2 regions of the Pseudomonas sp. nanlin1 genome follow, and region 1 is predicted to be linked to the other one. Evidence: riboswitches for the same ligand, from Rfam matches in the RefSeq annotation. Region 1 holds a riboswitch; the other holds the start of a gene.
What was found. A riboswitch is a leader RNA that binds a small molecule or an ion and turns the genes downstream of it on or off. The one in region 1 is predicted to bind cobalamin.

Region 1 (6,277 bases):
GGTCGCTTCGCTGTAGTTCTCCACCAGTTCATCAAAGGTGACGTTGCGATAGCCAGGGTTGTTGACGTCCGGCGACAGCGAGCAGGTGCGGCTGGTCGGGCCCAGTACACCGGCGACGAAACGCGGTTTGTCTGGCGTTTCCAGGGTTTTCGCGTCCGCCACCTGGCGGGCGACCCGCGCGCCCTCGACGTTCAGTTCGTAGACCAACGCTTCCATGCCGTAATCGGCCTGGGACACTTGGGTGGCATTAAAAGTGTTGGTTTCGAGGATATCGGCGCCGGCGTCCAGGTAGGCCTTTTCGATGGCGGCGATGATGTCGGGGCGGCTGAGCAGCAGCAGGTCGTTGTTGCCTTTGACGTCGCTGGGCCAATCGGCGAAGCGCTCACCACGGTAGTCCTGTTCCTCCAGGCGGTAGCTCTGGATCATCGTACCCATGCCGCCGTCGAGGATCAGGATGCGCTCTTTGAGAGCTTGCTGGAGGGCCTGGAGGCGGGCGCTGCGGTCGGACATGGGAACCACTCTAGAGAAAATTGCCGATGGAAAGCTGTGACAGAGCCGCGAATCATAACAAACCTGCGGGTCGCTGGAGGGTGGCAAGGTTCTAGATGAATTTCATTCATGTTGGCCACACCTTGATTATGCTCAGTCGCCGTGCCGGCCGCGCATCGTCCGATGGTCAGGCGGGCGGTGAAAATTTCGCGACCTTTCTCGCTTTTTTGTAGTCCCACTGTCAAAGCGCCCCAAAATGAGGCGTGAAATGTGGGTTTGTAAACAGGCGGTAGGCAATGTTGATTTCGCTTCAAGCCTTAAGGGCGCTGGCTGCATGGATGGTGGTATGCCACCACTTTATGCAGATATTTTTTGACTTTCACGCCAGCGGTCCCATTGGCCAGTTTTTTACTGACCGCGGGGCGGTAGGGGTAGACCTGTTTTTTGTGATCAGCGGCCTGGTGATTTTTCTCTCGACCCAAGACAAAGACATGCCAGCCGGGCGCTTTCTGCTTAACCGCGCCATTCGTATCATCCCGGCCTATTGGCTGTACACGGTGTTAATGGGCTTAATGCTGGTGGGCATGGGCGATTGGCTGCCGCATTCTGCTATCGATCTGCCGCATTTCGTCCTCTCCTTGCTGTTCATTCCCTCGGAGAACCCTGGCGGCTACGGGCTTTACCCCACGCTGAATGTGGGCTGGACGCTCAATTATGAAATGTTCTTTTACCTGCTGTTCTCACTGGTGTTTACGGTACCCCAGCGCTACCGGCCGTTGATCGTGGCAGCAGCGCTGTTTGCCGTTAGTCAGGTATTGGGCCAGTACGGCGGCGCCAGCCGTTTTTACCAGAACAACATCATTTATGAATTCTTGCTCGGTATCGGCATTGGCGTGCTCTATCGCCGAGGCTTGATCAAGCAGGCATTGTGGGTGCCGTTGCTGGTGGTAGGGGTTTGCGCCGTGGTGATCTACTACCTGCCGCCCAGCAACCGCTTGCTTAACTGGGGCGTGCCCAGCGCAATGATCGTGCTGGCCTGTGTGGCAATGGAACCATGGTTTAAAGGCAGCCGCTGGTTGAAATCGTTAGGCGACTGTTCTTATTCGGTTTATCTGGTGCATGTATTGGTTTTGTATGGCGGCTGGCTGGCCAGCCAGCGCTGGCAACTCAACCCCTATGCGGTCTTCGCGGTATGCGTCCCATTGATCGCGGCCATTTCGTGGTGCAGTTACGTGTGGATCGAGAAGCGTCTGTATCAGCGGGTCAAGGCGTGGACCGATGCTCGCCTGGCGCGGCCCGCCAGCACGCCGATTGCCTGAGCAAAATACTAGGACTTTGTCAGGCGGCCCGCTTTGGCGTAAACTGCCGACAAGTCTGTGAGGAACCAAAATGAGCGCCATAACCATTACCGACGCCGCCCACGATTACCTGGCCGATCTGCTGAGTAAGCAGAACACCCCCGGTATCGGCATCCGCGTATTCATCACCCAGCCAGGTACCCAGTACGCCGAGACGTGCATTGCCTATTGCAAACCGGGTGAAGAAAAACCTGAAGACACCGCGCTAGGGCTCAAGAGCTTTACCGCCTGGATCGACTCGGTCAGTGAGGCCTTCCTCGACGACGCCGTGGTCGACTACGCCACCGACCGCATGGGCGGCCAGTTGACCATCAAAGCGCCTAACGCCAAGGTGCCGATGGTCAATGCCGATAGCCCGGTCAACGAACGCATCAATTATTACCTGCAAACCGAAATCAACCCAGGTTTGGCCAGCCATGGCGGCCAGGTCAGTTTGATCGATGTGGTGGACGACGGCATCGCCGTGTTGCAATTCGGTGGCGGCTGCCAGGGTTGCGGTCAGGCTGACGTGACACTGCGCGAGGGCATCGAGCGCACCCTGTTGGAACGAATTCCCGAGCTCAAGGGCGTGCGCGACGTTACCGACCATACACAGAAAGAAAACGCTTACTACTGAAGGCGTGGGGCCGGGCAGCGCGCTGTCAGGCCCCTTCTTAGTTTCAGTGCTATCAAGACGCCTTGGGCAAACGCCGAGGCCGGCGCAACAACTCCCCGCTGCAATTCGGGCATTTGCCCTGCAAGGTCTCGCTGGTGCAGGTCGCACAGAACGTGCACTCGTAAGAACAGATAAACGCTCGCTCACTGTCAGCAGGTAAAGCCTCGCTGCAGCGTTCACAGGTAGGGCGCAGTTCCAGCATCTCGATATCCTTTTATTCAGAGCGATATAAATGGGCATGCCCGGCGCGGTACAGCGCCGATTCGGCAAATTGGTCATTGCCCAACACCCGGCCTACCAGGATCAACGCCGTGCGGCGAAACCCCTTGGCCTCGACCTTTTCCACGATATCGCACAACGCCCCAGTTACCCAGTCCTGATCCGGCCAGCTGGCCCGGTGTACTACCGCGATCGGGCAGTCGGCGCCGTAGTGCGGGGTCAATTGTGTGACGATCTTGGCCAGGTGCTGCACGCCCAGGTGAATGGCCAGCGTCGCCCGATGGCTGGCCAGGCTGGCCAGGTCTTCCCCCAGCGGCATTGGCGACTTGTCGGCATAGCGGGTCAGGATCAGCGTTTGCGATATTTCCGGCAGGGTCAGCTCGGCCCCCAGCAACGCCGCGCAGGCGGCCGTGGCGGTCACACCGGGAATGATCTCGAAGGGAATACCCAGCTCGCGCAGGTGGCGGATTTGCTCGCCAATGGCGCCGTACAAAGATGGATCACCAGAATGCACGCGGGCAACGTCTTGGCCTTTGGCATGGGCGCTGGCCATTAGTGTGATGATCTGTTGCAGGTGCAGTTCGGCGCTGTTGATCACCGACTCGGCCTGGTGCCCTTGAAGAATCGCAGGCGGTACCAGGGAGCCGGCGTAAATAATCACCGGGCATTGGCGAATCAGGCGCTGGCCTTTGACGGTGATCAGGTCAGGGTCGCCGGGGCCGGCACCGATGAAATAGACGGTCATGAGGAATCCTGGAAAGAGTCAGCGGGGCAGTTTAACCGTCACGCGCGCAATCGCCACCGTTGCGCGTGCGATGGCGCGCCGCGGTACGATCAACTGCGCGGGTGCCGAGCCCAACTGTTCGGCCAGAGCCAGGGCACTACTTTCAGCGACCCCGGCAGAGCCGGTAATGGCCTGTGCCAAGGCGGATACGTGGGTCAGTTGCGCTGTGTAACCACTTAAGTGCGGCGCATCGAAAAAATACAACCCCACACCCAAGGCCTCCGCCAGGCGGTGCAAGCCGGCTTCCTTGCGCTTGTACTCGACACTGGCGATGGCCTGCAACTGATCCAGCTGCAGGCCGTTTTCGGCCAGGCTGCGCAGTAACAGTTCGCGCAACTGCTGCCATGGGCAGCCGTGCCCGCAACCAAAACCGGCAGCCAGTGCGGTCTGGCCAGTAACGCTGGTGGGCATGGATGTGTCCTCGGCTATTTAAGGGTAACGGGCACCCAAACGTTGGGCCGCAGCAGACCACGGCGCAGGGCGGTGGGTCAATTGCAGCGGCACGATTGACCTGGCCCGGCCCACTGCGTAGCCTTGCAGGTTCGAGGTTCCGAGGCACACGCCTGGGCTAAGATGGGAACGCGGTAGATGCCGCGGCTGCCCCCGCAACTGTAAGCGGTGAAGGGCTAGGCGAGACCACTGCGAATCGACGCGGGAAGGTGCCTGGCATCAGGTTCTGCAGCGTTTGCAGGGCGCTACCGCGAGCCAGGAGACCTGCCTCGAACGTGCTTCCTCATATTCAACCGGGCGGGGTGATCCGGTGGCGAATTCTACCGTGGGCCTGGCGCCTGCGGTTTTCGTCGCGCATGCCCGCCACTTTGCCAAGGGCACCCGATGAAAACATTGGCCAAACTTCCCGTCACCATCGTTACCGGCTTTCTCGGTTCGGGCAAAACCACCTTGCTGCGGCACATGCTCGACAACGCCCAGGGCCGCCGTATCGCCGTTATCGTCAATGAGTTCGGCGAGCTGGGTATCGACGGGGAGATTCTCAAGCAGTGCAGCATCGGCTGCAGCGAAGAAGAGGCCCAGGGCCGTGTGTATGAACTGGCCAACGGTTGCCTCTGCTGCACCGTTCAGGAAGAGTTTTTCCCGGTGATGCGCGAGCTGGTTGCCCGCCGTGGCGACCTCGATCATATCCTCATCGAAACCAGTGGCCTGGCACTGCCCAAGCCGCTTGTGCAAGCGTTCCAATGGCCGGAAATTCGCAACGCCTGCACGGTGGACGCGGTGATCACCGTGGTCGACAGCCCAGCAGTGGCGGCCGGCACGTTTGCCGCCTACCCCGATCAGGTGGACGCCCAGCGCAAGCTCGACCCCAACCTTGACCACGAATCGCCGCTGCACGAGCTGTTCGCCGACCAGTTGGCCAGTGCCGACCTGGTGATTCTCAATAAAGCCGACCTACTGGCCCCAGAAGCCCTGGCCGGTGTGCGCGCGCAGGTGGCCGAAGAGCTGCCGCCGGCGGTCAAAGTGGTCGAGGCCAGCAGTGCCCGTCTGCCGCTGGAGGTGCTACTGGGCCTTGGCGCTGAGTCGGAGCAACATATCGATGGGCGCAAGACCCACCATGATCACCACGAAGGTGACGAGCATGACGACCACGACCACGATGCCTTCGACTCCATCTCCCTGGAACTGCCGGCGGCCGAAGAACGGCTGCTGCTCGATGCGCTGACGCAATTGGTGGTGCGCCACGGCATTTTGCGGGTTAAAGGGTTCGCCGCGATTCCTGGCAAACCTATGCGTTTGCTTATCCAGGGGGTGGGGACGCGGTTTGACAAACACTTCGACCGCGCCTGGAGCACCGACGAGCCGCGCAGCACTCGCCTGGTACTGATCGGCCAGGGCCTCGACGCCCAGTTGCTCGAAGCGCAACTGCGCCAAGCCCTGGCGGCCTGACCCATGCACCTGCTGCGTACCCAGCCCGGCGGTTTTGTCCCCGACGACAGCATCGCCGACCTGGGCCAGACACCGGCCGAGCTGGTGATCCTGTGCAGCGGCGATTCGCATCTGGCGCTGCTGGCCGAGGCGGCTCAGCACCTGCCAGCGGACTTCCCCAGCCTGCGCCTGGCCAACCCAATGCAGGTGCAGAATCACGCCTCAGTCGACCTGTACGTCGACGAGGTGCTGCGCCACGCTAAGGTCATTCTGATTTCTCTACACGGTGGTATCGGTTACTGGCGCTACGGTGTCGAACGCTTGGTCGAGCTGGCCGAGCGGGGCGTGCGCCTGATCATGGTGCCGGGTGACGACCGCGCCGACCCCGAGCTCAGTGGTCTGAGTACCGAACAGCCCGAGGCGGTCGAGCGCCTTTGGCATTTTTTGCGCCAGGGCGGGATGGGCAATGCGCGTTCGCTGCTGCATTGCCTGGCTAGCACCTGGCTGGGCCGCGATTACCCCTGGATTGAACCCCAGAGCCTGCCGCGCACGGCCATCTATCATCCGCAGCACGACCAGCCGAACCTGGACCACTGGCGCGCCGATTGGGTGGCTGAGCAGGCGGTGGCGCCGGTGTTGTTCTATCGCTCGCACTTGCAGGCGGCCAACACCGGCTTTATTGATATCTTCTGCCAGCGCCTGCTCAGTGCTGGCTTGAACCCGCTGCCGATCGCCGTCGCCAGCCTGAAAGACCCCGCCTGCTTGGCCCAAGTCCAAGACTGGCTGGATGAAGTCGACGCGGCGGTTATTCTAAACACCACCGGCTTTGCCCAATCCAGCCCTGAAGCGCCCCATGTAAGGCCCTTTCGCCGGGACATTCCGGTGATCCAGGCG
Region 2 (6,277 bases), 1.1 Mb from region 1:
CGGGTAAGCCAAAGCGCAGGCTCAGGGGGTTATCGAACAAACGCAGGAGAATTCCGCGCCGGGCCATGAAGGCGTGGATCTGCACGGCCCGCTCGTCTAGCCGCCACTGAAACAGCGCACAACCACCGCTGGGTGCCAGGCCATGTTGAGTCAGGGTATGCACCAAGCGTTCGGCTGCCTGCTGGCAGCGTTGGATTTGCCGCCCGTGCCCGGCGAAGTCGATCAGGCAGGCCTGGCCGAGAACCCGCGTGGGCCCACTGACAGCCCAGGGCCCGACGTGTTCGGCCAGCAGTTGCAACAGGCGGGGCTCGGCGACGGAAAAGCCCAGGCGAACACCCGCTAGGCCGAAGAACTTACCAAACGAGCGCAGCACGATGAGCCCCGAGCGATCGGCCTGCTGGGCCACGCTGGCGTGCGGTGCGGTGTCCATGAACGCCTCGTCCACCACCAGCCAACCGCCGCGCTCGCGCAGCCGTGCATGCCAGGCCAGCAGGGTCTCTTGACTGAGCAAGCGTCCTGTGGGGTTGTTCGGGTTGACCACTACCAGCACATCGAGGCTGGGGATAAAGTAATCCACTTCCTCCTCACTGACCTCGCGCACCCGGTGCCCGGCGCGACGCCAGGCCTCAGCATGTTCGGCGTAGCAAGGTGACAGTACCCCGACCCTGCCGCTGCGTCGCAGGCGCGGCAGTGCCTGGATAGCCGCTTGCGAGCCGGGCACCGGGAGCACCTGCGGCACACCGTAATAAGCACACGCGGCCGCCTCGAGGCCGTCATCGGTTTCCGGCAAACGCGCCCAGGCACGCTCGGGAATCGGTGGAATGGGCCAGGCCCAGGGTGATAGGCCGCTAGACAGGTCGAGCCAATCGGCCACCTCGATGCCGTAATCCCGCGCCGCTTTGGCCAGGCGGCCACCGTGTTCAAGCATAGAGTTCGGCTCCCAGGCACAGCACCAATAACCATAGCCAGACCCCACGCTGCACCAGGCGCCAACCGCGCTCGATGGCAGTGGCGTCGGCGGCAGGGCCGGCACCGAGCACTGGGCGTTGGTGCAACTCACCGTGATAGACCGCTGCGCCGCCGAGCTCAACCCCCAAAGCACCCGCTCCAGCCGCCATTACCGGCCCGGCATTGGGGCTGTCCCACTGCGGTGCCTGGCGCCGCCAGCAGGTCAAGGCCAAACGGGTTTTGCCCAATAGCGCGTAAGTCAGCGCCACCAGGCGCGCGGGAATATAGTTGAGCAGATCATCGATACGCGCCGCGGCCCAACCGAAGCGCTCGAAACGCTCGTTGCGGTAACCCCACATCGCGTCAAGGGTATTGCTCAGGCGGTACAACACCACCCCTGGCGCGCCGGCCACGGCAAACCAGAACAACGCAGCGAACACCGCGTCGCTGCCGTTTTCCAGCACTGATTCAGTGGCGGCGCGGGCCACGGCCGGGGCATCCAGCTCGGCCGTTTCGCGGCTGACCAGATAGCCCACGCGCTGCCGTGCCTTGGGCAAATCATCGGCGCGCAGCGCCTGCGCCACCGGCAGCACGTGCTCGCCCAGGCTGCGCAGGCCAAGGGCGCAGTACAGCGCCAGCACTTGCACCAGCACGCCCACGTAGGGCAACTGGGCCAGCAGCGCCGCCGCACAGGTCAGCGGTACCACCGCCAGCACCCAAGCGCTGACCCCATGGCTACGCCAACCGCGCCCGGCGATGTTCAAGCGCTGTTCCAGGCGGTTGGCCAGGCGGCCGAAGGCGACCAATGGGTGGGCCCGGCGCGGCTCGCCCAGCAAGGCATCCAGCGCAACCCCGGCCACACTTAGCAAGGCGATGCTCATGGACGTTGCCCCCAGTGGTTTTCATAGAGCATTTCGGCCAGGGGTTGTGGTTCGGCCCAACCTTCCAGGCTGAGCATCGGCGCCGGGTAAAAGGCCTGCACCGGGCCCAGGCAGAGCACCGCCAAAGGCTTGGCCCCGGCCGGCATACCCAGTAGCTCGGCCAGGGCCGCAGGTTCGAACAGCGATACCCAGCCCATGCCCAAGCCTTCGGCGCGTGCAGCTAACCAGAGGTTTTGCAGGGCGCAGGCCAACGAGGCGAGGTCCATCTCAGGTAGGGTCCGGCGGCCGAAGATATGCCGCTCGCGATCATCGCTCAGGGCCGCCACCAGCACTTCGGCACATTGGCCGATGCCTTCGACCTTGAGCTGCATGAATTCGTCGGAACGCTGGCCAAGGGCTTCGGCGGTGCGTACCCGCTCCTCCTCCACCAGCGCCTGAATGCGCCCGCGCAACTCGCGGTCACTGATGCGAATAAAGCGCCACGGCTGCATCAGCCCGACACTGGGGGCCTGATGCGCAGCCTGGAGCAGGCGGGTCAACAGCTCAGGGGCCACCGTGCCACCGGCAAAATGGCGCATGTCGCGGCGCTCACCAATGGCACGGTAAATCGCCGCCCGCTCTAGTGGGCTGTAGGCGTGCTCAGACATCGAGCGCCTCGGGGGCGAACAGGCGTGCAATCGCCGCTGGGTTGGAAGGGAAATAGAAATGCACATAGGAGGCTGTCATGCGCCCGATGCGATAGACCGCCTCGGCGCCACGCCCACCGTTAGGGCTGACCCCACGCGCCAAGGGGGCCAACTCGGTACTGGTCAACGAATGGTGGTAAGTGTGGCCGCGCAGCTCGCCCTCGGGCAATGTCACGACTTGCAACGCCAGCGCCGCCAGGCGTTTTTGCATGACCGCTTCACCCGGCAGCAGGCCGAGCAATTCGGCGCGCTCGCCGGCGACATCGGTTAGGGCATCGAGCAAATACAGCATGCCGCCACATTCTGCCAACAGCGGCTTGTCCGCTTGTTGATGGGCCACAATAGCGGCCATCATCGGCGCGTTCGCGGCCAAGGCGTGGTGGTGCAATTCGGGGTAGCCGCCGGGCAGGTAGAGGCTGTCGCACGCCGGGAGGCTTTGGTCGTGAAGGGGCGAGAAAAAACTCAACTGCGCCCCCATGGCCCGTAGCACGTCGAGGCTGGCGTTGTAGATAAAGGCAAACGCTTCGTCGCGGGCCACGGCAATACGCACCCCACTGAGTAACGGTTCGATATGAACCGGTGCGGGCGCCGAGAAGGTGACGGGGGGCGGCAACAACACTTCGCAACTGCTGGCCAACGCAGCTGCGGCGACATCAAGGCGCTCGTCCAAATCATTCAGCTCGCTGGCCTGTACCAAACCCAAGTGGCGGCTGGGCAATTCGATACCGGTGTCACGGGACAGACCGCCGTACCAGCGCAGGCCCTCGGTCAGGCTACCTTCAAGCAGTTGCGCATGCCGCAGGGTGCCGACGCGGTTGGCCATTACCCCGGCGAAGGGCAGGTCTGGCTGGTAACGCGCCAAGCCGAGGGCCAGGGCACCAAAGGTCTGCGCCATGGCGGTGCCATCGATCACGGCCAGCACGGGCACGCCGAAATGACGGGCCAAGTCGGCGCTGGACGGAATGCCGTCGAACAGCCCCATGACTCCCTCGATCAAGATCAAGTCGGCTTCGCCCGCCGCCTCCCATAGCAGCCGGCGGCTGTCTTCAGCGCCGACCATCCACATGTCCAGCTGATACACCGGCGCACCGCTGGCGCGCTCGAGGATCATGGGGTCGAGAAAGTCCGGGCCGCATTTAAACACCCGCACTCGCCGGCCTTGGTTGCGGTGCAGGCGAGCCAGGGCGGCGGTGACGGTGGTCTTGCCCTGGCCCGAGGCTGGCGCGGCGATCAATACCGCCGGGCACTGGCGCGCATCCGTCACAGTTCGATGCCTTTTTGGGCGCGGATACCGGCCTGGAAAGCGTGCTTGATCACGCCCATTTCGGTCACCGTGTCGGCCAGCTCGATCAGCTCGGGCTTGGCCCCACGGCCCGTCACCACGACGTGCTGCATGGGCGGGCGGGCTTGCAGATCGGTGAGCACCTGGTCCAGGTCGAGGTAGCCATGTTTGAGGGCGATGTTCAGTTCGTCGAGCACCACCAGGCCAATGGCCGGGTCGCTCAGCAGTTCACGGGACACCGCCCAGGCCGCTTGCGCCGCTGCGATATCGCGCTGCCGGTCCTGGGTCTCCCAGGTAAAGCCCTCGCCCATGACGTGGTAGCGCACCTGCTCGGGGAAGCGCCGAAAAAATAGCTCTTCGCCCGTACTATGGCGGCCCTTGATGAACTGCACCACACCGCAGCGCATGTCATGCCCCATGGCCCGGGCGAGCATGCCAAATGCGGAGCTGCTTTTGCCCTTGCCGTTGCCGGACAACACTAGCAACAAGCCGCATTCATTGGGGGAGTTGGCAATGCGCTCGTCGATCACGGCTTTTTTGCGCAGCATGCGCGCCAGATGGCGTTCGTCGCGCTCGGGGGTGTCGGTCATCGCAAGTCTCCGCTAGGGCTGCGCGCAGGCTGCATCGACGCGCCAGGCGGGGGCCCGAAGGCGCCGACTGGCAACCGCCAATGCCGCTCTCCCCGCGCGACAGAATCAATTGAACACGACGCGCTGGCGCACCGCGATAAAAGTCTTCAGGCCGGTCTCCGGGCTCATGAGCAGCCGCAACCGTGCGGCTTGGCCACGCGCCTTCCCGTACCGATTCAGTACAGTGGCGCCGTGCGTGGCGTTGACTCATTTACCGTTGCGGGGGCAGCGCCGGAATCGCGAGCTGGGGCTCGCTCACCGGCTTCCCTGTTTCACTCGCGCGGCCCTTGGCTGGCGAGCACCTGAATACGTCGCGCAGGTTAGAGGGTTGGGGTAGGAGCGTCAATGCAAGCCGGTGTGGCAAAGCGTGTTGAACCTCCGTCGCCACAGCGCCCTCTATGCCTTAACGCATGACGATTAACGCTCAGGGAAGCTAATAATGAACAAGACTCGCCTTACACTGCTTATCCTCGCCACCGCAGGGCTCGCCGCCTGCGGCGAGAGCTCGACGTTGCAAGTCAGTGACGGCACTGGGCCTTCGCCCAAATTGCCTGAGCCCAATAAAACCCTGATCCCCACGGTGAACATCGCCGACGCGGTGGGTTGGCCCGCAGGCACTAAGCCCACCGCTGCGCCAGGCACGCAAGTGGCCGCCTTCGCCGAGGGCTTGGACCACCCGCGCTGGATGTACGTACTGCCCAACGGTGACGTACTGGTGGCCGAAACCAATGCGCCGCCCAAGCCCGATGACAGCAGCGGCGTGCGCGGCTGGGTGATGGAAAAGGTCATGGCCAAAGCCGGTGCAGGCGTGCCTAGCCCCAACCGCATCACCTTGCTGCGCGACAAAGACGGCGACGGCGTGGCGGAAACCCGCACCGTGTTCCTGGAAAAGCTGAATTCACCGTTCGGCATGGCGTTGGTGGGCAATGACTTCTATGTCGCCGACACCGATCGCCTGCTGCGCTTTCGCTACGAAGACGGCGCAACGTCAATCACCACGCCAGGCGCCAAGGTCACCGACCTCCCCGGTGGCACCTTGAACCACCACTGGACTAAGAACGTCATTGCCAGCCCAGACGGCAAGAAGCTGTATGTCACCACCGGCTCCAACAGCAATGTCGGCGAAAACGGCATGGCCGCCGAAGAAGGTCGCGCCGCGATCTGGGAAGTCGACGCCGCCACTGGCCAGCACCGTATTTTCGCGTCCGGTATCCGCAACCCCAATGGCCTAGCCTGGGAGCCCCAGAGCGGCAAACTGTGGACCGCGGTGAATGAACGCGACGAAATCGGCAGCGACCTGGTACCCGACTACATCACTTCAGTGAAAGACGGTGGCTTCTACGGCTGGCCCTACAGTTACTACGGGCAGAATGTCGACAAGCGCGTAGAGCCGCAAAACCCAGACCTAGTGGCCAAGGCTATTGCGCCAGACTACGCGGTAGGGCCACACACCGCCTCGCTAGGCTTGATGTTCGCCGAGCCCAACGCGCTGCCCGCGCCGTTCACCAATGGCGCAATCATCGGCCAGCACGGCTCGTGGAATCGTAAGCCCCACAGCGGCTATAAGGTGATTTTCGTCCCGTTCAGCAATGGCATGCCTAGCGGCCAGCCGGTCGATCTATTGACCGGTTTCTTGAACAAGGATGAGGAGGCGATGGGACGTCCGGTGGGTGTGGTCAGTGACCACAAAGGCGCGGTCCTGGTTGCGGACGATGTAGGTAACAAGATTTGGCGCGTAACGGCCGCCAAGTAAAGCGAATCGATCGGGGGCCCGCGCTGAGCAGCCCCCGAACGCTGACCCGTATCACATGAAAAAAAGACGTCAGGGATTACGCGCTAAATTCCCTGCAT

Region 2: linked by a shared signal. The riboswitch ahead of cobO (cob(I)yrinic acid a,c-diamide adenosyltransferase) and the one ahead of cobW (cobalamin biosynthesis protein CobW) in region 1 are both predicted to bind cobalamin.

The regions. Positions count from the first base shown of each region.
Region 1 covers NZ_CP124218.1:3,077,261-3,083,537, reverse strand. Annotated here, with positions in the region: gene metH (methionine synthase) at 1-510, opposite strand, end outside; gene QCL65_RS14295 (acyltransferase family protein) at 786-1,808, shown strand; gene nfuA (Fe-S biogenesis protein NfuA) at 1,879-2,463, shown strand; gene QCL65_RS14285 (DUF1272 domain-containing protein) at 2,516-2,704, opposite strand; gene cobM (precorrin-4 C(11)-methyltransferase) at 2,717-3,466, opposite strand; gene QCL65_RS14275 (cobalamin biosynthesis protein) at 3,485-3,916, opposite strand; cobalamin riboswitch at 4,034-4,242, shown strand; gene cobW (cobalamin biosynthesis protein CobW) at 4,340-5,404, shown strand; gene cobN (cobaltochelatase subunit CobN) at 5,408-6,277, shown strand, end outside.
Region 2 covers NZ_CP124218.1:4,167,495-4,173,771, forward strand. Annotated here, with positions in the region: gene cobD (threonine-phosphate decarboxylase CobD) at 1-928, opposite strand, end outside; gene cbiB (adenosylcobinamide-phosphate synthase CbiB) at 921-1,829, opposite strand; gene bluB (5,6-dimethylbenzimidazole synthase) at 1,826-2,476, opposite strand; gene QCL65_RS19195 (cobyrinate a,c-diamide synthase) at 2,469-3,779, opposite strand; gene cobO (cob(I)yrinic acid a,c-diamide adenosyltransferase) at 3,776-4,387, opposite strand; cobalamin riboswitch at 4,519-4,747, opposite strand; gene QCL65_RS19205 (PQQ-dependent sugar dehydrogenase) at 4,866-6,179, shown strand; gene QCL65_RS19210 (C40 family peptidase) at 6,249-6,277, opposite strand, start outside.